Regions from separate parts of the Streptomyces sp. NPDC001828 genome, predicted to be linked through region 3. Evidence: riboswitches for the same ligand, from Rfam matches in the RefSeq annotation. Region 3 holds a riboswitch; each other region holds the start of a gene.

Region 1 (4,836 bases), on a different contig from region 3:
GTCGCCGCGAGGGCGTAGGCCCCGTCGATGGTCAGTCCGAAGTCGGCGAAGCCGGTGCCGGCGACGTTCTCGTAGAAGTGGCCCTGCTTCAGCCGCGAGCCGTCGGTGAGGTAAGCGGAGCCCTTGGCGAGGTCGGGACCCTCGCCCTTGGCCCACGGAGGCGCCGAGCCGGTGGGGGAGGGACCGGTGGGCTTCGTGCTCGGATCCGTGGACGGCGGGGTCGTCGGGTCCTTGGTGGGCGGAGTGGTGGGCGGGGCCGTCCGTGTGGTGGTGAGGGTCGCCAGGTCGGTCCGCGCGCCCGCGATGACGGCGCCCCAGGTCGGGTAGATCTCCGGGTCGGTCGCGCCTTCGTCGAAGCCGAAGCCGCCGGCCTTCGTCTGCTGCCGGCCGAGCCAGGAGACGGCGGCGTCGGCGCGGGTGGTGTCGCCGAGCAGCCGCAGCGCCTGCGCTGCTTCGCCGGTCGCGGTGACGTCGCCGGTGGTGACGCCGGGATAGGCGCCGAAGGCGCCGGTGGGCAGTTGGGCCGCGCGCAGGTTCTTGCGCGCGCTCGCGACGGCGTCGTCGTGACCGCCCGCGCGCCGGAGGACGACCGTGGCGTACGGGGTGGTGGCCGGGTCGCTGGACGAGCAGGTCTCACCGGCGCGCAGCAGGGTGGGGCCGAAGCCGCCGTCCTTGCACTGATGGGCGGCGATCCGCGCGAGGGCGTCGGCCGGCACCGGGGCGTCGGCCCGCTGGAGTGCGAGGACCGCGAGGGCCTGGGTCGCCACGTCGCCGACCGCCGGGAAGTCGCCCTTGCCGACGCAGTCGGGCAGTGCTTCGGCGGTGCACATGCTCTTGGTGAGGTCACCTAGCAGGTCGTGGCCGCCGAAGGCGTGCGGGTCGTGCTCGGTGCTCTCGGCCAGCAGGGCGAGCAGCGCGGCGCCGGTGGGGCTGGGCGCCTGACCGACACCGTTGAGGTAGGCGAACTCGTCGGTGTGCGCGGCGAGATACGTGGTCATCCGGTCGAGCGCGTCACTCCTGCCGCCTGCCGCGGCGAGGGCGAGCGCCGTGCGCGCTGTCTGGTACAGGTTGGGCGCGGAGCTGCCTTCGTCGTAGATGTGGTCGCCGTCGTGGAGCAGGCCCTTCAGCCAGCCGGCCGCGGCCGTGAGGTTGACCTCGGCGGGCTCGACGACGGGCGGATGGTCGCCCGGGTCGCTCTGGCCCTGAGCGCGTACCTGGGCGGGCGTGAAGGAGGGGCCGCCGCTCGTGCCGTTGGGGTCGGTGGGGCCGAAGACCCACGCCTCGACGGAGCCGTCCTTGGGATGCTGGCTCATCGCGCCCAGCGGGCTGTACGTCCAGTAGTCCTGGCCGGGCGGTGCGATCCAGTAGGACCAGTAGGCCGTGGCCGGAGGCGTGAGCTTGCAGGCGTCCTGATCCGGCGTGGGGTACTGCGTACCCGTATCGAACTTGGCATTTCCGAGGCGGCAGATGAACGCGGGGCCGTCGTGCTCGGTACCGGTCGTCGTGAAGCCCGCCTCGTGCAGCAGGTCGTAGCCGGTGGTCGGGGTGGCGTCACAGCCACGGACGACTCCGCCGCCCCAGTGTCCGAAGTCGACGGCGACGACGGCGCCCTTGACGGATGTGCAGTCGCCCAGGGGATCGGCTGCCGCCGGTGCGGCCCCGGCGAGGAAGGACACCCCGCCACCGACCGTCAGTGCGACCGCGCACAGCGCGGAGGCGAATCTGGCCCGTATGCCTCGGCCTGGTCTGCTGGTGTGTCCCACCGTTACCCCCTGCTTCACCCGCAACGGAGTTCTGCATGGGAGAGGGGCCCCGCCGCTGGAACAGGGGCCGATCCGCACCACACCGTAGTCCGCGACGGCGTCTGTTGCTTGAGTCAGTCCGGGTAATCCGGCTTGTCCGGTGGGTACTTGAGGTACCACCGAATCCACGGTTGCGGGTCAGCGCCGGATTTCGACCGGCTTCCCCCGGAACTGACAAGAGAATCGGGCGGATCAGAACACAAGTCCGGCAAGACAGTCAAGTGGTGGGCAGTCGCGGCAGGTTGGGGTAGCGTCCGGTGCTGCCGCATGGGGGAATCTGGTGCGAATCCAGAGCTGACGCGCAACGGTGTGGACCGGCCGGGGGCCGGGGCGAGCCCGAAGACCCGTACGGCAGTCACATCAAGGAAGTCGACCACGCGCTCGGACGACGGCCTGCTGCCGCGCGCCGGGCGTCCTCGTGCGAGGGGACGGACGCGGCGGACCGGTCGGCGTCCCCTCTCCCCGGGAGTACCCGACATGACCTCCACCCGCGTTTCCCGCCGGGCCCTGCTGACGGCGGCCTGCTCGCTGAGCGCCCTGGCGCTCACGGCCGTGCCCGCCTCCGCCACTTCGTCACCCGCGCAGATAGCCACCGCCAAGACCAACGGCGTGAGCTACCTCAGATCACTTCAGGCGGCCGACGGCTCCTACGCCGGCGCCGGACTCTCCAACGAGTGGGCCTTCTCCGCGTTCGCCGCGGCCGGCACCGCCGCCGTCGACGTCACCCCGGGCGGCGACACCACGAAGAACGCCCGCGCCGTCTACCGCAACCTCCTCGCCACTCCCGCGTGGCCCAGCACCTCGCCGGTCGTGACCGACTACGAACGCGGCATCGTCAACGCCTACTCGGCCGGCATCGACCCGGCCCGCGTCTCGGCGAACCGCAACCTCATCGCGGACACCTACGCGTACTGGCAGAACTCCGCCCCCGGCTACTGGGGTGCGTCGAGCAACTTCAACGGGACCGTGTTCGCGCTGCTCTCGCTCGGCGGCGCCAGGACGCAAGCCGGCGTCCAGCGCATCCCGCAGACGCTCCTCAACGCCTCCGTCACCACCGTACGGGCCAACCAGCACAACGACGGCGGCTGGAACTTCAGCAAGGCCGAGGGCGACCCGACCGCACTCGCCGCGGCCAGTGACATCGACATGACCGGCGCCACCATGGCCTCCCTGTGCGTCTCCGGCGTCCCGGCCACCGACCCCGCCATCACCAAGGCGAAGGGCTTCCTCAAGTCGAAGCTCATCAACACCTCCGGCGCCTTCGACGCCATGTTCGGCGTCAACACCGACTCCAACGGCTGGGCCGTCTCCGGCCTGAACGCCTGCGGCATCAACCCCCAGACCGGTGACTTCCTCACGAAGGCCGGGAAGACCCCCGTGGACTTCCTGATCGCCCAGCAGTTCAAGCCCGGCGGCGGCTTCAAGTACCAGCCCAGCGACACCTCGCCGTCCGCCTATGCCTCCATCGACGGCCTGCGCGCCGTGGTGGGCGGCGGCTTCACGGCGACACCGCCGGTCCCCACCACGACCGGTGCCCCGCAGTGGGTGGCCACCTCCGGCTTCACCACGGGCACCACGTCCAAGCTGGCCCTGACCGTGGACACCGGCAGCTCGCTCAAGGTCTGCTCGGTGGCCGTCACCCCCACCGCCGCGACCCTCACCCTGGGCGCGGTGCTGGACGCGGCGACGAGCGCCGCCACCCCCGCCGGATGTGTCACCTCCGTCACCCCCGGTAGCGGAAGCGGCATCATCACGTCGGTCAACGGGCTTGCGAACAGCGGTAGTTCTACGTGGAAGGCGAGTGTCGACGGCGCCTCGGCCGCTGGCGCCAACCGTGACACCGTGATCAGCCTGGGCGACACGATCTCGCTGCGCTACGGCAGCTGAGCCCGACCACGGCGGCGTGCCCGGCGCCCGGTGCGCAGCGCTGGTAGCCGTGCTTCGGGGCGGGGGCGCCGGTAATCGCGTGGGGATGCGGTGGGGGGCCCGGGGCGGGGTAGGGGGGTGGGTAGGCTCCGGCCGAGATTCCGCTGCGGTGTCTCCTGCCGCGCCGGTCGGGAAAAGTGTGGTGCCTGCCCCTCGGGTCGAGACGATCGCCTCAAGTCGCTGTTTGGTGGCCCGAGTGGGCGGCGACATGGATTACGTGACAGCTCCGGTGTTCCGGCCGCGGCTCAGGGAACTGCTCTCCCGGGGCGAGCGCTTCGTCGTGCTGGACCTGTCGCGGGTCCAGTTCTGTGACTCGGTCGGCCTGGACATGCTGCTGGATGTGTGGCGGCGGGCGGACGGGAGCGGGACGGTGCTGGTCCTTGCGTGTGTGCCCCAGGCGTTGCGGCAGATCTTCCAGGTGACCGGGGCGGACGAGCTCCTGCGGGTCTACGACACGGTCACCGCCGCCGAAGCGGCCATGGGGGTCTGAGCTGCGGGGGCTGCCGTGACCCGGCCCGGGCGACACCCGGTCGACGGGGCCGGCTTCCGCGCGGGGGCACGGCACAGTAAGGGCACCACTGTGTCAGAGGGAGGAACGTGTGCTCGGTCTTGAGCTTGTCGTGCTGCTGGGGGTCGCCGTCCTTGTCGGCTCCGCCCTCGGCGACCGGCTGCGCATCGCGCCGCCCGTGGTGCTCATGGTCATGGGCGTACTGATCGGCCTGATCCCCGCGCTCCGGAAGGTGGAACTGCCTTCCGAAGTAGTGCTGTTGCTGTTCCTGCCCGCGCTCCTTGCCTGGGAGAGCCTCAACACGTCCCTGCGTGAGATCCGCCGCCACCTCACCGACGTCGCACTGGCCGCCACGCTGCTCGTCATCGCCTCGGCGGCATCCGTGGCCTGCGTCGCGCACGGGCTCGGGATCGGCTGGGGCCCGGCCTGGGTGCTGGGCGCGGCCGTCGCGCCGACCGACGCGACGGCGGTCAACGTCGTGGCCCGGCTGCTGCCGCGCAGGGACGTCACGCTGCTGCGCGCCGAGAGTCTCCTCAACGACGGTACGGCACTGGTCGTCTACGGCATCGCGGTCGGCGTGACCGTCGGCACGGAGCACAT
Region 2 (4,836 bases), on a different contig from region 3:
CCCCGCATAGGACTCCTCGGCACCGGCCCCTGGGCCGCCGCCACCCACGCGCCCGCGCTCGCCGCGCACCCCGGCGTGGACTTCGTCGGGGTGTGGGGCCGGCGGCCCGAGGCGGCCGGCGTGCTCGCCCGGGAGCACGGGGTGGCGGTGTACGAGGACGCCGAGGCCCTGTTCGCGGACTGCGACGCCGTCGCCTTCGCGCTCCCACCGGACGTGCAGGCGCCGCTCGCGGTGCGGGCCGCGGCGGCGGGCTGCCATCTGCTCCTGGACAAGCCGGTCGCGACGAGCGTGGTGAGCGCCCGCGAGCTGGCCGGGGCGGCCGAGCGGGCCGAGGTCGCCTCCGTCGTGTTCTTCACGCTGCGCTTCGCGCGGGAGACCGCGGCCTGGATGGCCCAACAGGCCGCTGCGGAAGGGTGGTTCACCGGCCGGGCGCGGTGGTACGGGTCGCTGTTCACGCCGGGTGCCGAGCGCAGCCCGTACGCCGCCTCGCCCTGGCGGGGCGAGAAGGGCGCGCTCTGGGACGTGGGCCCGCACGCGCTCGCCGTGCTCGCCGGGGTGCTCGGCGAGGTGACCGCACTGACGGCGGCGGCGGGACCCGGCGACACCGCGCACCTGATCCTGCGGCACGCCTCGGGCGCCTCCAGCACCGCCGACCTGAGCTTCACCGCCCCGCCGGCCGCGGCGGGCGTCGAGGTGTCGCTGCTCGGCGAGTCGGGCGCCGAGGTGATGCCCGGCTGGGGCGGCGCGCTCGACGCCTTCGGCGCCGCGATCGACGCCCTCCTCGACGCGGCCCGTACCGGGGTGCCGCACCCCTGCGACGCCCGGTTCGGCGCCCGGATCACCGAGCTGCTCGCCGAGGCGGAGGCCCAGCTCGGCCGGGCCTGACGAACGGCTGCCGGGCGGAAGTCCGCCCGGCGACGCGCTACTTGCGCGCCAGGGCGTCGCGCACGGCGTCGTCGGTGCGGCCCACCACGGCCGTGCCGTCGTCCGCCGTGATGATCGGGCGCTGGATCAGCTCGGGGTGCTCGGCGAGCGCGGTCACCCAGCGCTCGCGGGCACCCGCGTCACGCGGCCACTCCTTCAGGCCGAGCTCCTCGGCGGCGGCCTCCTGGGTGCGCGCGATGTCCCACGGTTCGAGGCCGAGCCGGTCGAGCACGGCCCGGATCTCCTCGGACGAGGGGACGTCTTCGAGGTAGCGGCGCACCGTGTAGTCGGCACCCTCCGCGTCCAGCAGGTCCACCGCGGCGCGGCATTTCGAACAGGCCGGGTTGATCCAGATCTCCATGCCGCCAGGCTACCCGCGACGCCTCGTCAAAGCCCCGCTGGCCAGGGCCGATTGTCAGTGCCCCGCAGTAAAATCGAGGTAGTAAGTGAGGGTTCCCGACCGCCCAGGAGGATGCCCATGACCGCTGCCGTACTCACCTCGCACGCCCCGAAACAGCTGTCCCTCCAGCCCCTTCACAAGGTCCCGCTGCCCGCCGGGCGTCCGCGCGTGTGGTACGAGTCCCACAACCGGCGCCTGAAGGCCATGCGCCTGGCCATCGCCCTGCTCGACACCGGCGTCTACCGGCCCGAGCAGGCGCCCGACCGGACGATACGCACCGTGGCCGCGCTCATCGGCGTACATCCGCCGTCGGAGACGACCTGCCGGATGGTGCGTGCGCTGATCTACGACGGGCGCTGACGCACGACGGGTTCTCCCGTATCGCGGGGCGCCGGGAGGCGCCCGCGCTTCGGGCCGGGTCGCGCCCCCGGGAAGCCGGGGGTGCGACGCGGGCCCGCGCCCGGCCCCGGGCGACGGATGATTTAGGGTGGCCGGGCCGTGGTGTTCGGGAAGACCGGTGCGAAACCGGAGCGGCCCTCGCCACTGTGATCGGGTTCCCCGGGGTTCCGGGGAGCCGCCGTCCCCTCGCGTCGCCACTGGCCAGGATCCACCTGCCCGGGAAGGCCGGGACCAAGGCACCCACCCGTCAGCCAGGAGACCGGCCGCGGCATCTCACGAAGTGATCCACGAGGTGCTGGAGCGTGACCCGCATGACCCTGCCCGTTCGCACGTCCCCCGAGACGGGCACCACAGCGGTGCCCTCCTTCCGCTGGCGGCGCGAGGACACCGTCCGAACCGCCGTCCTCCTCGCGGTGATAACCGCCCTGCACGTCGTCGCCTTCGGCGTCCTGTTCCTGCTCGTGGCCCCCGCGCACTACGCCGTCGGCACCAAGACGTACGGCATCGGCCTCGGCATCACCGCCTACACCCTCGGCATGCGGCACGCCTTCGACGCCGACCACATCGCGGCCATCGACAACACCACCCGCAAGCTGATGGCCGACGGCAAGCGGCCGGTGTCCGTGGGCTTCTGGTTCGCGCTCGGCCACTCCAGCGTCGTCGTCGTGATGGCGGGCCTGGTGGCGGGCGGCGCCCAGCTCGCGGGCACCCTGATGAACGAGGACTCCAGCGCCCACCAGGTGCTCGGCGTGGTCGGGACCACGGCCTCCGGCTCCTTCCTCTACCTCATCGCGGCCCTCAACCTGGTGGCCCTGTTCGGCATCCTGAAGGTGTTCCGCGCGATGCGGGCGGGCGCGTACGACGAGAGGGAACTCGAAGCGCACCTGGACTCGCGGGGGTTCATGAACCGTGTCCTCGGCCGCTTCACCAAGTCCATATCCCGGCCCGGCCAGATGTTCCCGCTCGGCTTCCTCTTCGGCCTCGGCTTCGACACCGCGACCGAGGTCACCCTGATGGTGATGGCCGGCACCGGCGCCGCCGCCGGACTGCCCTGGTACGCCATCCTCTGCCTGCCGCTGCTGTTCGCGGCGGGGATGAGCCTGTTCGACACCCTCGACGGCACGTTCATGAACTTCGCCTACCAGTGGGCGTTCTCGAACCCGGTCCGCAAGGTCTACTACAACCTCACCATCACGGGTCTCTCCATCGCGGTGGCCTTCTTCATCGGCACCATCGAACTCGTCGGCGTCCTGCACGAGAAGCTCGACCTCACCGACCCGGTCAGCGGCTGGATCGCGGAGCTGAACATGGACAACGTCGGCTTCGTCATCGTCGGCCTGTTCGTGGTGGTCTGGGCGGCGGCCCTCGCGTACTGGCGGTTCGGGAAGGTCGAGCAGAAGTGGGCGGCGAACGGGGTGTGAAGAGCGGGCCCGGCGCGTGCGTGAGGGGGGCCGGGGTCAGCCGCCCGCGCGCGGCCCCGGCACGCCCGGGTCGTCCCGTGGGTTGCCCCGGTCGTTCTGCAGCAGCCACAACTCCCTGAACAGGCCGTCCGCCGCCACGAGTTCGGCGAAGGTGCCCTCCTGGAGGATCCGGCCCCGGTCGAGCACGACGATGCGGTCGGCGACCGCCACGTTCGCGAGCCGGTGGGTCACCAGGACCACCGCGCGGTCGCGGGCGACCGTCCGCAGGCCGGTGAAGATGCGGTGCTCGGCACGGGCGTCGAGCGCGCTCGTCGGCTCGTCCATCACGAGCAGTCCGGCCGGGCGGTGGAAGGCGCGGGCGATCGCGATCCGCTGCCACTGCCCGCCCGACAGCTCCACGCCCCCGAACCACTCCCGCGCGAGCAGGGTGTCGAGCCCGCTGCGCAGCCCGTCGACGACCTCGGCGGCGCCGGAGTGGGCGGCGGCGCGGTGCACGGACTCGTCGCCGCCGTGCGGCTGCCCCAGCGTGATGTTGTCGCGCGCGGACATCGGCCAGTGCGCGAAGTCCTGCGGCACGACGGCGGTCTGCCGCCACAGGGCCTGCGGATCGCACCGCTCGACGCCGATCCCGTCCCAGGTCACCGCCCCCTCGCTGGGCAGATACAGACCGGTGAGCAGCTTGCTGAGGGTGGTCTTGCCGGACCCGTTCTCGCCGACGAGCGCGAGCACCTCGCCCTTGCGCACCTCAAGCGTCACCTTCTCCAGGGCGGCCCGCTCGCTGCCGGGATAGCGGTACGTCAGCGCCTCGGCCCGTACGACGTCCGGTGCGGGCGGAACCAGGGTGCCGCGGGCCATCCGGTGCCCGCCGGCCTCGTCGATGAACTCGGCCCAGTCGTCGAGGTAGAGCCCGGTACGGAAGAGCCGCGTCCCGTACCCGACCACGCCGTGCAGCGAGGAGGAGACCGTGCGCAGCGCGAACACCGCGGTGCCCGCCGAGGCCACCGACATCCGCCCCGAGCCGAGCAGCCAGGCGAGCGCGCCCCACACCGTCCCCGCCGCGAGCCCGCCCACCAGGGCGCCGAGCACCGAGTAACGGGCGCCGAGGTGCACGGCCTCGTCGGTCGCCGCGTCCACCCGCTGCCCGATCGACCGGTAGCGGTCGAGCAGGAACCGGTCCATCGTGCAGGACCGCAGCTGGTCGGCGGTGTCCTTGTCGATCACGAACCAGCGCAGCAGGTTCAGGGTGCGCCGCTCCGCGCTCATCGCCCGCGACGCCTCGTAGTGCACCCGGGCCGCCCGGACCCCGGCGATGCCCTGCGGCAGCGCGGCGAGCAGCAGCAGCGGGAGCAGCGCCGGATGCAGCACCGTCACCACCCCGGCGGCCGCGACGAGCGAGGCCACGCACGCCATCAGGTCCTGCGAGTCGGTCAGGAGCTGCTGGGCGACCTCGGCCCCCCGGTCGGCCGCCTCCCGCTTGTCGTTGAACCCGGGCTGGTCGTACGCCGAGAGCTCGGCCTGTACGGCGGCCGCCAGCATCTGCATCTCGGCCTCGCGGGAGATCCGCGGCGAGAGCCGGCCGGAGATGTTCACCACCACGATCCCGAGCAGCGCCCGCAGCCCGGCCGCCCCGGCGAGCACCACGATCGAGGGCAGCGCGTCGCGCAGCCGGTGCGCGATGTCCCCGCTCGCGAT
Region 3 (4,836 bases):
CGGAGTTCGGCGGGCCGCGATACGACTCTGGCATTGGCACTCAGTGCCAACAACCGTGGAAAGATGCCAAGTTCTGCGCATCTTCCGCCCGCACATTGCCAACTTTGCGAAGCCCGTACGAGGCACCCGGACGGCTACGATCGCGGGCAATGCCGACGATCGTGACCACACGGGAGCCACGGGTGAGCAAGACGTACGCGGGGGCGCGGCTGCGCCGGCTGCGGGAGGAACGGCGGATGAGCCAGGCCGACCTGGCCCGCACCCTCGCCATCTCCCCGAGCTATCTGAACCAGATGGAGCACGACTCCCGGCCCCTGACCGTGCCCGTGCTGCTGCGCCTGACCGAGGCCTTCGGCGTCGATCCGGGATTCTTCTCCGAGCGCGACACCAGCCGCCTGGTCGCCGATCTGCGGGACGCGCTCACCGGCGAGGTCTCCGTGGGCCGGGTGTCCGCGTCCGACCTCGCGGACCTCGCCGCGCGCATGCCCGCCGTGGCCTCGGTCCTGGTCGAACTGGGCCGTCGCAACCAGCACTTGACCGAGCGGCTCGCCGAGGTCGCGGAGGGGCGGGGGCTCGGCGCGGTGGCACAGCCGCGTTCCCCGCACGAGGAGATCCGCGAGTTCTTCTACCGGCGGCAGAACTACCTGCACGACATCGACCTCGCCGCCGAGGACCTGGCCGCCGAGACCGGCGTACGCCCCGGGGAAGTCCTGCGCGCGCTCTCCGCGCGCCTCGCCGAACGGCACGGCGTGCGGACCGCCGCGGACTCCGGCCGGCTCCTGCACCACTACGACCCCGGCGCCCGCGTCCTGCATCTCTCCAGCCGGCTGCGCCCGGGCCAGCAGGCGTTCCGGATGGCCACCCAACTCGCCCTGCTCGAACACGCGGAGGGAATCTCCGCCCTCGCCTCGGAGGACTTCGACCAGGACTCCGCCGCGTGGCCGCTCGCCCGGATCGGCATCGCGAACTACTTCGCCGCCGCGCTGATCCTGCCCTACCGCCGCTTCCACGCGGCCGCCGAGGAATCCCGCTACGACATCGAGCGCCTGACCGACCACTTCGGACTCGGCTACGAGACGATCTGCCACCGCCTCAGCACGCTGCAACGCCCCCGGCTGCGCGGGGTGCCCTTCTCCTTCGTGCGGGTCGACCGGGCGGGCAACATGTCCAAGCGCCAGTCCGCCACCGCCTTCCACTTCTCACGGGCGGGCGGCACCTGCCCGCTGTGGAACGTGTACGAGGCGTTCGCCGCACCCGGCCGCATCCACGTCCAGGTGGCGGCCATGCCGGACGGCCGGCGCTATCTGTGGACCGCCCGGGCGGTCTCCCGCCACCGGGGCGGCTGGGGCGAGCCGGGCAAGACCTTCGCCATCGGGCTCGGCTGTGAACTCCGGCACGCCGCACGGCTGGTGTACTCCGACGGCCTCGACCTCGCCAGTACCTCCGCCGCCGTCCCCATCGGCATGGGCTGCCGCCTGTGCGAACGCACCGACTGCCCGCAGCGGGCCGTACCGCCGCTGGACCGGCGCCTCGCCGTCGACGAGAACAGCAGCACCTTCGTCCCCTACCCGGTGGCCGAAGAGAAGCCGGGCATCGGCTGACGGGCGGGGGTGGACTTACTAGGACGTCCAACTATATGTTCGTGGGTAAGCCCGCGGTGCAGGGAAGCCGGTGTGAATCCGGCGCGGTCCCGCCACTGTGACCGGGGAGTGTGTCGCCGAGCGGTACGCCACTGACGTGTGAGACGTCGGGAAGGCGGGCGATGTGCGCTGATCCGGGAGTCAGGATACCGGCCGTGGGGTGTTCCGTGTTGTCCACGAGGATGGAGAAGACACGCATGGCACCGGTACGTGACCACGGCCCTGGTGATCCGTCGGAGTTCCCGAAGCGCACGGCCCTGTCCGCGCGTTCGTGACTCGTCGAAGGCTTCGGTCCTTCGCTGTCCCGCGCCTTGCGGGCGCCGCGCACCCCGATCGGTGCCGTCCCGCCGGCAAGCCGCGCCCTCCTCGGATCCCACCTGACGAGAGCAGGTTTCCATGGTCCGTGAACTCACCCACTTCATCGGCGGAAAGCACACCACCGGAACCTCCGGCCGCCATGCCGACGTGTACGACCCCAACACCGGCGCGGTGCGGGCCAGGGTCCCCCTCGCCGGCCGCGCCGACACCGAGGCGGCCATCGCCAACGCCGAGGAGGCGCAGCGGGACTGGGGCGGGTGGAATCCGCAGCGACGGGCCCGCGTGCTGCTCCGCTTCCTCCAACTCGTCGAAGGAGAGCGGGAGTCGCTGGCCCGGCTGCTCTCGTCCGAACACGGCAAGACCGTCGCCGATGCCCACGGCGACATCCAACGCGGCCTGGAGGTCGTCGAGTTCGCGGCCGGGATTCCGCACCTGCTCAAGGGTGAGTTCACCGACAACGCCGGCTCCGGCATCGACGTGCACTCACTGCGCGGTCCGCTCGGGGTCGTCGCCGGCATCACCCCCTTCAACTTCCCCGCCATGATCCCGCTGTGGAAGGCCGCACCCGCACTCGCCTGCGGCAACGCCTTCGTCCTGAAGCCCTCCGAGCGTGCCCCGTCGGTACCGCTGCGCCTCGCCGAACTCTTCCTTGAGGCCGGGCTGCCGCCGGGTGTGCTCAACGTGGTCAACGGCGACAAGGAAGCGGTCGACACCCTCCTGGAGGACCCACGGGTCCAGGCGCTCGGCTTCGTCGGCTCGACCCCCGTCGCCGCGCACATCTACGCCACCGCCGCGGCCCACGGCAAGCGGGCCCAGTGCTTCGGCGGCGCCAAGAACCACATGATCGTGATGCCGGACGCCGACCTGGACCAAGCCGTGGACGCGCTGATCGGCGCGGGCTACGGCTCGGCGGGCGAGCGCTGCATGGCGATCTCGGTCGCCGTCCCCGTCGGCGAGGAGACCGCCGACGCCCTGGTCGCCCGGCTCAAGGAACGCATCGCCACCCTGCGCATCGGCCGCTCCGACGACCCGGACGCCGACTTCGGCCCCCTGGTCAGCCGCGACGCGCTGGACCGGGTCAACCGTTACGTCGGCATCGGCGCCACCGAAGGAGCCCAACTCGTAGTGGACGGGCGGGGGTTCACGCTGCCCGGGAGCGAGACCGGCTTCTTCGCCGGAGCCTCGCTCTTCGACCACGTACGGCCGAACATGCGGATCTACCGCGAGGAGATCTTCGGCCCGGTGCTGTGCGTCGTGCGGGCCGCCGACTACGAGGAGGCCCTGCGACTGCCCAGTGAGCACCCGTACGGCAACGGGGTCGCCATCTTCACCCGCGACGGAGACACCGCCCGCGACTTCACGCGCAGGGTCAACACCGGCATGGTCGGCGTGAACGTGCCCATCCCGGTCCCGGTGGCCTACCACACCTTCGGCGGCTGGAAGCGCTCCGGCTTCGGGGACCTGAACCAGCACGGCCCGGACGCCGTCCGCTTCTACACCCGCACCAAGACCGTCACCTCGCGCTGGCCCTCCGGGGTCAAGGAGGGCGCGAGCTTCACCATCCCGACGATGGGGTGACCCGGTGACCACGACCCTGCTCAGCAAGGACCAGCTCGCCCTGGCCGAAGTGACCCTCGACTTCGCCCAGGAGCAGCTCGCCCCGCACGCCATCGCGTGGGACCAGGACAAGCACTTCCCCGTCGACGTGCTGCGCCGCGCGGCCCGGCTCGGCCTCGCCGGCATCTACGTGCGGGAGGAGTCCGGCGGCTCCGGGCTCACCCGCGCCGACGGCGTGCTCGTCCTGGAGGTGCTCGCCACCGGCTGCCCCTCCATCGCCGGATACCTCTCCATCCACAACATGGTCGCCTGGATGATCGACCGGTACGGCGACCAGCACCAGCGCGACCGCTGGCTGCCCGGCCTCTGCTCCGCCGAGACCCTCGGCAGCTACTGCCTCACCGAACCCGGCGCGGGCTCGGACGCGGCGGCCCTGCGCACCCGCGCCGAGCGCGAAGGCGACCACTACGTCCTGACCGGAGTGAAGCAGTTCATCTCCGGGGCCGGGGCCTCCGACGTGTACATCGTCATGGCCCGCACCGGCGGCGACGGCCCCGGAGGCATCTCCGCGTTCGTCGTCGAACGCACAGACCCGGGGCTCTCCTTCGGCGCCGACGAGCGCAAGATGGGCTGGAACGCTCAGCCCACCCGCCAGGTCGTTCTCGATCAGGTGCGCGTCCCGGCGGAGCGGCGCCTGGGCGAGGAGGGGGAGGGCTTCCGCATCGCCATGAACGGCCTCAACGGCGGCCGCCTCGGCATCGCGGCCTGCTCGCTCGGCGGCGCCCAGAGCGCCCTGGACCGCAGCCTCGCCCATCTCGCCGACCGCCGGGCGTTCGGCGCCCGGCTGCTCGACGCGCAGGCGCTCCAGTTCCGCCTCGCCGACATGGCCACCGAACTCACCGCCGCCCGTGCCCTGGTCCGCACCGCGGCCCAGGCACTCGACGGAGGTGACCCGGGGGCCGCCCAGCTCTGCGCCATGGCCAAGCGCTTCGCCACCGACACCGGCTACACCGTGGCCGACCAGGCACTTCAGCTGCACGGCGGGTACGGATACTTGAGCGAGTACGGCATCGAGAAGATCGTGCGCGATCTCCGGGTGCACCAGATCCTGGAAGGAACCAACGAGATCATGCGCGTCATCGTCGCCCGAGGACTCACGGAGAACCTGCGATGAGCCCGGACGGACAGGACGAGGTCCTGCTGCACACCGAGGGCCACACCGGATACGTGACCCTCAACCGCCCCAAGGCGCTCAACGCGCTCAGCCACACCATGGTCCGCCGCGTCGACGAAGCGCTCGCCGCCTGGGAGGACGACCCCG
Region 4 (4,836 bases), on a different contig from region 3:
GTACACGCCCGCGATGGAGGCGATGGTCGCGGTCGGGGCGATCGCGAGGAGCAGCGAGTTGCGCATGCCGACCTTGGCGATACGTTCCCGCAGGGCCGCCCAGCGCTCCGGCCAGGTCAGCTCGACGTCGTAGTGGTCGGGGTGCAGCACACCGCGCGCGGTGCGGGTCTTGTCCCAGGCGGGCAGCGGGCCCGACCGCTCGGCGAGGTCGGTGGAGGCCTCGTAGGCGGTGAGCATGATCCGCTCGGAGAGCCGGGTGGAAAGGGCCTTCGCCTCGGGGGAGTCGAAGGGCAGGCGCAGCTTGAAGAAGACGTCCTGCAGACCCATCGCGCCCAGGCCCACCGGACGCCAGCGGGCGTTGGAGCGGCCCGCCTGCTCGGTCGGGTAGAAGTTGATGTCGACGACCCGGTCCAGGAAGGTCACCGCGGTGCGGACGGCGTCGTCCAGGCGCTCCCAGTCGATCTCCCCGCCGTGGGCTCCCTCGACCACGAACGCGCCGAGGTTCACCGAGCCGAGGTTGCAGACGGCCGTCTCGCCGTCGTCCGTGACCTCCAGGATCTCGGTGCACAGGTTGGAGGAGTGGACCGTGTGGCCGGGCTCCGCCGTCTGGTTGGCGGTGCGGTTGGAGGCGTCCTTGAACGTCATCCAGCCGTTGCCGGTCTGCGCGAGGGTGCGCATCATGCGGCCGTACAGGTCCCGGGCCGGCATGGTCTTCCGGGCGAGCCCGGCGGCCTCGGCCTCGCGGTAGGCGGCGTCGAACTCCTCGCCCCACAGGTCGACGAGCTCGGGCACGTCGGCGGGCGAGAACAGCGACCACGTGCCGTCGGCGTCCACCCGGCGCATGAACTCGTCGGGGATCCAGTGCGCGAGGTTCAGGTTGTGCGTGCGGCGCTGGTCCTCGCCGGTGTTGTCGCGCAGCTCCAGGAACTCCTCGATGTCGGAGTGCCAGGTCTCCAGGTACACCGCGGCCGCGCCCTTGCGCCGGCCGCCCTGGTTGACCGCGGCCACCGAGGCGTCGAGGGTCTTGAGGAACGGGACGATGCCGTTGGAGTGGCCGTTGGTGCCCCGGATCAGCGAACCGCGGCCGCGGATGCGGGAGTACGAGAGGCCGATGCCGCCGGCGTGCTTGGAAAGGCGGGCCACCTGGTGGTAGCGGTCGTAGATCGAGTCGAGCTCGTCGAGCGGCGAGTCGAGCAGGTAGCAGGACGACATCTGGGGGTGCCGGGTGCCGGAGTTGAAGAGCGTGGGGGAGGACGGCAGGTAGTCCAGGCGGCTCATCAGGCCGTACAGGGACGCCACTTCGTCCAGGGCGCGGACCGACTCGTCCTCGGCGAGGCCGGACGCCACGCGCAGCATGAAGTGCTGGGGGGTCTCGACGACCTTGCGGGTGATCGGGTGGCGCAGCAGGTAGCGGGAGTAGAGGGTGCGCAGGCCGAAGTAGCCGAAGCGGTCGTCGGCGCCGTCGGCGATGGCCGAGTCCACCAGGGCGTCGAGACGGGCCGCGTGGGCGCGGACGAACTCGACGGTCCGGTCGGCGATCAGGCCCTCCTGGTGGCCCACCTCGACCGAGCCGGAGAAGGACACCGCGCCCTGGGTGGCGGCCTCTTCGGCGATGGTGATCGTCAGGAGGCGGGCGGCGAGCCGGGAGTAGGCCGGGTCCTCGGAGATGAGCCCCGCGGCCGCCTCGGTGGCCAGCTCGCGCAGCTCGGCCTCGTCGGAGCGGGCGTTGCGGCCCCGCAGCGCGGCGGCGGCGACCCGGCCGGGGTCGGTGTCCGCGAGATCGGCGGTGAGCTCCGTCAGGGTCCGCAGCAGCGCGGTCCCGGGGGCATCCGCGAGCTCTTCGGTGATCGCTGAAGCGGGATCCGCTGGGGCGATGGTCACGTGGGGGCACTCCCTCGCTCGGCACGGGGCCTTCGGGGGAGGCGTCGGCGCGCGTCGGGGCAGCCCTCAGCGCGTCGTCCACCGGCCCAACCGCGAGGCCCGGACGTCTGGCATCCGGTTCGGTCGACCCGGACGCACCGTCGGCAGGTGTTCGGACTCGACCCGTACAAAGACGTACAGGTCATACCGTTGCGGGACAGTTCCGGATTCCCACCGGATTCCCCTGCGGCGACAGCGAGCACGAGCATACATGTGGGGGGTGCCTCATCGGGCACCCCCCACATCTTGTGTCGCCACACGGAAGGGCCGCCGCACCCTCTCGGATGCGGCGGCCCTTGGCCGTACGGGGCGTGGCGCCGGATCAGTGCGCCGAGCCCGCCGTCGCCGGGGGGAGCTCGACGGCGACGCCCGGGTCGCCGGCGTCGGCCGTGTAGTCGGCGGGGGAGGTTTCGTCGATGCCGTCGGGGGCCTTCACCGCGCGCAGGACGAAGGTCAGGACGACCGTCACCACCACGTTCATCGCGAAGGCCGTCAGGCCGATGTAGCCGATCTCGCCGATGCCGGGGATCTCCTTGGAGGAGCCGCCGAAGTGCTTCTGCGTGGGCGAGGCCACCCCGTACGCGGCGAGCGTGCCGTAGACCATGCCGACCGCCCAGCCGGCGAGCAGCGCCCAGCGGTGGAACCAGCGGGTGAACAGGCCGCCGACCAGGGCCGGGAAGGTCTGCAGGATCCAGATGCCGCCGAGCAGCTGGAAGTTGATCGCGACCGTCTTGTCCATGGTCAGGACGAAGACCAGCGCGCCGACCTTCACCACGAGCGAGACCAGCTTGGAGACCTTGGCCTCCTGCGCGGGTGACGCGTCCGGCTTGATGAAGTCCTTGTAGATGTTGCGGGTGAAGAGGTTCGCGGCCGCGATCGACATGATGGCCGCCGGGACCAGCGCACCGATGCCGATCGCCGCGAAGGCGACGCCCGCGAACCAGTCCGGGAACATGTCCTCGAACAGCTGCGGAATGGCCAGCTGCCCGTTGCTCACCTTGACGCCCGCCGCGATCGCCATGAAGCCGAGCAGCGCGAGCAGCCCCAGCATCAGGGAGTACAGCGGCAGGATCGTGGTGTTGCGGCGGATCACGTTGCGGCTGCGCGAGGACAGGGTCGCGGTGATCGAGTGCGGATACATGAACAGCGCGAGCGCCGAGCCGAGGGCGAGCGTGGCGTACGTCCACTGGCTCGACTCGCCGGGCGCGATGGCCCCGGTCGGCTTGCCGCCGGGCGGACCGGCGAACTTGTGCTGCGCGGCGCTGAAGATCGCGTCGAAGCCGCCCAGCTTGATCGGGATGTAGATGATCGCCACCGCGATGACGAGGTAGATCAGGCCGTCCTTCACGAACGCGATCAGCGCGGGGGCGCGCAGGCCCGAGGAGTAGGTGTACGCCGCGAGCACCGCGAACGCGATGAGCAGCGGCAGGTCCTTGACGAACCAGTTGCCGGACTCGCCGCCCACGCCCATGACGTCCAACACTGCCTGGATGCCGACCAGTTGGAGCGCGATGTACGGCATCGTGGCGAGGATGCCGGTGATCGCCACCGCGAGCGAGAGGCCCTTGGAGCCGAACCGGCCGCGCACGAAGTCCGAGGTGGTGACATAGCCGTGTTTGTGCGACACCGACCACAGGCGCGGCAGGAAGGTGAAGATCAGCGGGTACACGAGGATCGTGTAGGGCACCGCGAAGAAGCCGGCCGCGCCCGCCGCGTAGATCGCCGCGGGCACCGCGACGAAGGTGTACGCGGTGTAGAGGTCGCCGCCGAGCAGGAACCAGGTGACCCAGGTGCCGAACGACCGCCCGCCCAGGCCCCATTCGTCGAGGCTGGCCTCGTTCTCGGCCTTGCGCCAGCGGGCGGCCATGAAGCCGATGACCGTGACGGCCAGGAAGAAGAAGATGAAGACGCCGAGTGCGACGCCGTTCACGCCGTCCTTCACTTGGACGCACCCCCCTCGGTGTCGTCGGAGGTGCGCGGGGCGGGGGCGGTACGCGAACGCTGGTCGTGCTGCCACAGCTTGTACGCGATCATCGTGAGCACCGTCGAGATCAGCACCCAGAGCATCTGGTACCAGTAGAAGAACGGGATGCCGCCGAGCGCAGGATCCGTCTTGGCGTACGAGCTCACCCACAGCATCGCCACGAAGGGCGCGATCAGGCAGAGCGCGATGACCACGCGCGAGGGCGTGATCACCGGTCTCTTCACTTCCGTCGATTCCGGCATTGGGTGGTTCCGTCCCCTCACGATCACCTGTGCGTTGGATCACTTGGTAATGCGCAGGAAATCTAGGGGAGAGATTCGGTCAAGGGAACCCCCGTCCGGATTCCGGACGGGTCACGAGTTCGGCCAACTCCCCTTTCGTGGACTCAGAGCCAGCCCTCCTTGGCCGCCCGCACCCCCGCCTCGAAGCGGCTGCGCGCACCCAGGCGGGACATGAGTTCCGAGCTCATCCGGCGCACGGTGCGCAGGGAGATCCCGAGCCGCCGCGCGGCGATGTCGTCCGTGCACCCGATGCCGAGGAGCAGCAGCAACTCCCTTTCCTGCGGCGAGAGATCGTGCTCGTTGCGGCGCGGGGCCTCCCCGAAAGGGGTGCCCGACTCCCACAGGTGGTCGAACAGCACGACCAGGGCGTTGACCAGGCCCCGGCTGCGCACTTCGAGGGCGCCGGCCCGCGCGTCCTCCGGGTCCACCGGGACCAGCGCGGCGCTGCGGTCGACGATCACCATCAGCATCGGGACGATCGGCACTGTGCGCGCCTCGCCGCCCAGGTCGGAGTACCAGCGCACGTACTCCAGGGTGGCGGCGTCATTGCGGAAGCTCTCCTGGTAAACGCTGCGGATCCGCACCCCGCGCTCCAGGGCCAGCTCGTCGAGGGGCTGGCTCGCGTCCATGGTGTCGGGGAGTTGGGCGCCG

The links. Region 3 has a riboswitch for cobalamin ahead of ACFYZA_RS04495 (CoA-acylating methylmalonate-semialdehyde dehydrogenase). Riboswitches for the same ligand answer to the same signal wherever they lie in the genome.
Region 1: it holds a riboswitch for cobalamin, as region 3 does, so the genes downstream of both, ACFYZA_RS23155 (prenyltransferase/squalene oxidase repeat-containing protein) here and ACFYZA_RS04495 (CoA-acylating methylmalonate-semialdehyde dehydrogenase) in region 3, are expected to answer to the same signal.
Region 2: it holds a riboswitch for cobalamin, as region 3 does, so the genes downstream of both, ACFYZA_RS10765 (HoxN/HupN/NixA family nickel/cobalt transporter) here and ACFYZA_RS04495 (CoA-acylating methylmalonate-semialdehyde dehydrogenase) in region 3, are expected to answer to the same signal.
Region 4: it holds a riboswitch for cobalamin, as region 3 does, so the genes downstream of both, ACFYZA_RS29325 (ribonucleoside-diphosphate reductase subunit alpha) here and ACFYZA_RS04495 (CoA-acylating methylmalonate-semialdehyde dehydrogenase) in region 3, are expected to answer to the same signal.

Annotation. Positions count from the first base shown of each region.
Region 1 is NZ_JBIATV010000008.1:241,584-246,419, forward strand. Features, by position in the region: gene ACFYZA_RS23155 (prenyltransferase/squalene oxidase repeat-containing protein) at 1-1,763, opposite strand, end outside; cobalamin riboswitch at 1,863-2,020, opposite strand; cobalamin riboswitch at 2,073-2,148, shown strand; gene ACFYZA_RS23160 (hypothetical protein) at 2,280-3,689, shown strand; gene ACFYZA_RS23165 (STAS domain-containing protein) at 3,775-4,218, shown strand; gene ACFYZA_RS23170 (Na+/H+ antiporter) at 4,328-4,836, shown strand, end outside.
Region 2 is NZ_JBIATV010000002.1:844,954-849,789, forward strand. Features, by position in the region: gene ACFYZA_RS10750 (Gfo/Idh/MocA family protein) at 1-885, shown strand, start outside; gene ACFYZA_RS10755 (ArsC/Spx/MgsR family protein) at 923-1,285, opposite strand; gene ACFYZA_RS10760 (hypothetical protein) at 1,403-1,684, shown strand; cobalamin riboswitch at 1,807-2,006, shown strand; gene ACFYZA_RS10765 (HoxN/HupN/NixA family nickel/cobalt transporter) at 2,035-3,144, shown strand; gene ACFYZA_RS10770 (ABC transporter ATP-binding protein) at 3,181-4,836, opposite strand, start outside.
Region 3 is NZ_JBIATV010000001.1:967,120-971,955, forward strand. Features, by position in the region: gene ACFYZA_RS04490 (short-chain fatty acyl-CoA regulator family protein) at 183-1,601, shown strand; cobalamin riboswitch at 1,628-1,813, shown strand; gene ACFYZA_RS04495 (CoA-acylating methylmalonate-semialdehyde dehydrogenase) at 2,037-3,536, shown strand; gene ACFYZA_RS04500 (acyl-CoA dehydrogenase family protein) at 3,541-4,689, shown strand; gene ACFYZA_RS04505 (enoyl-CoA hydratase/isomerase family protein) at 4,686-4,836, shown strand, end outside.
Region 4 is NZ_JBIATV010000012.1:110,944-115,779, reverse strand. Features, by position in the region: gene ACFYZA_RS29325 (ribonucleoside-diphosphate reductase subunit alpha) at 1-1,881, opposite strand, end outside; cobalamin riboswitch at 2,006-2,146, opposite strand; gene mctP (monocarboxylate uptake permease MctP) at 2,243-3,862, opposite strand; gene ACFYZA_RS29315 (DUF3311 domain-containing protein) at 3,859-4,146, opposite strand; gene ACFYZA_RS29310 (LuxR C-terminal-related transcriptional regulator) at 4,290-4,836, opposite strand, start outside.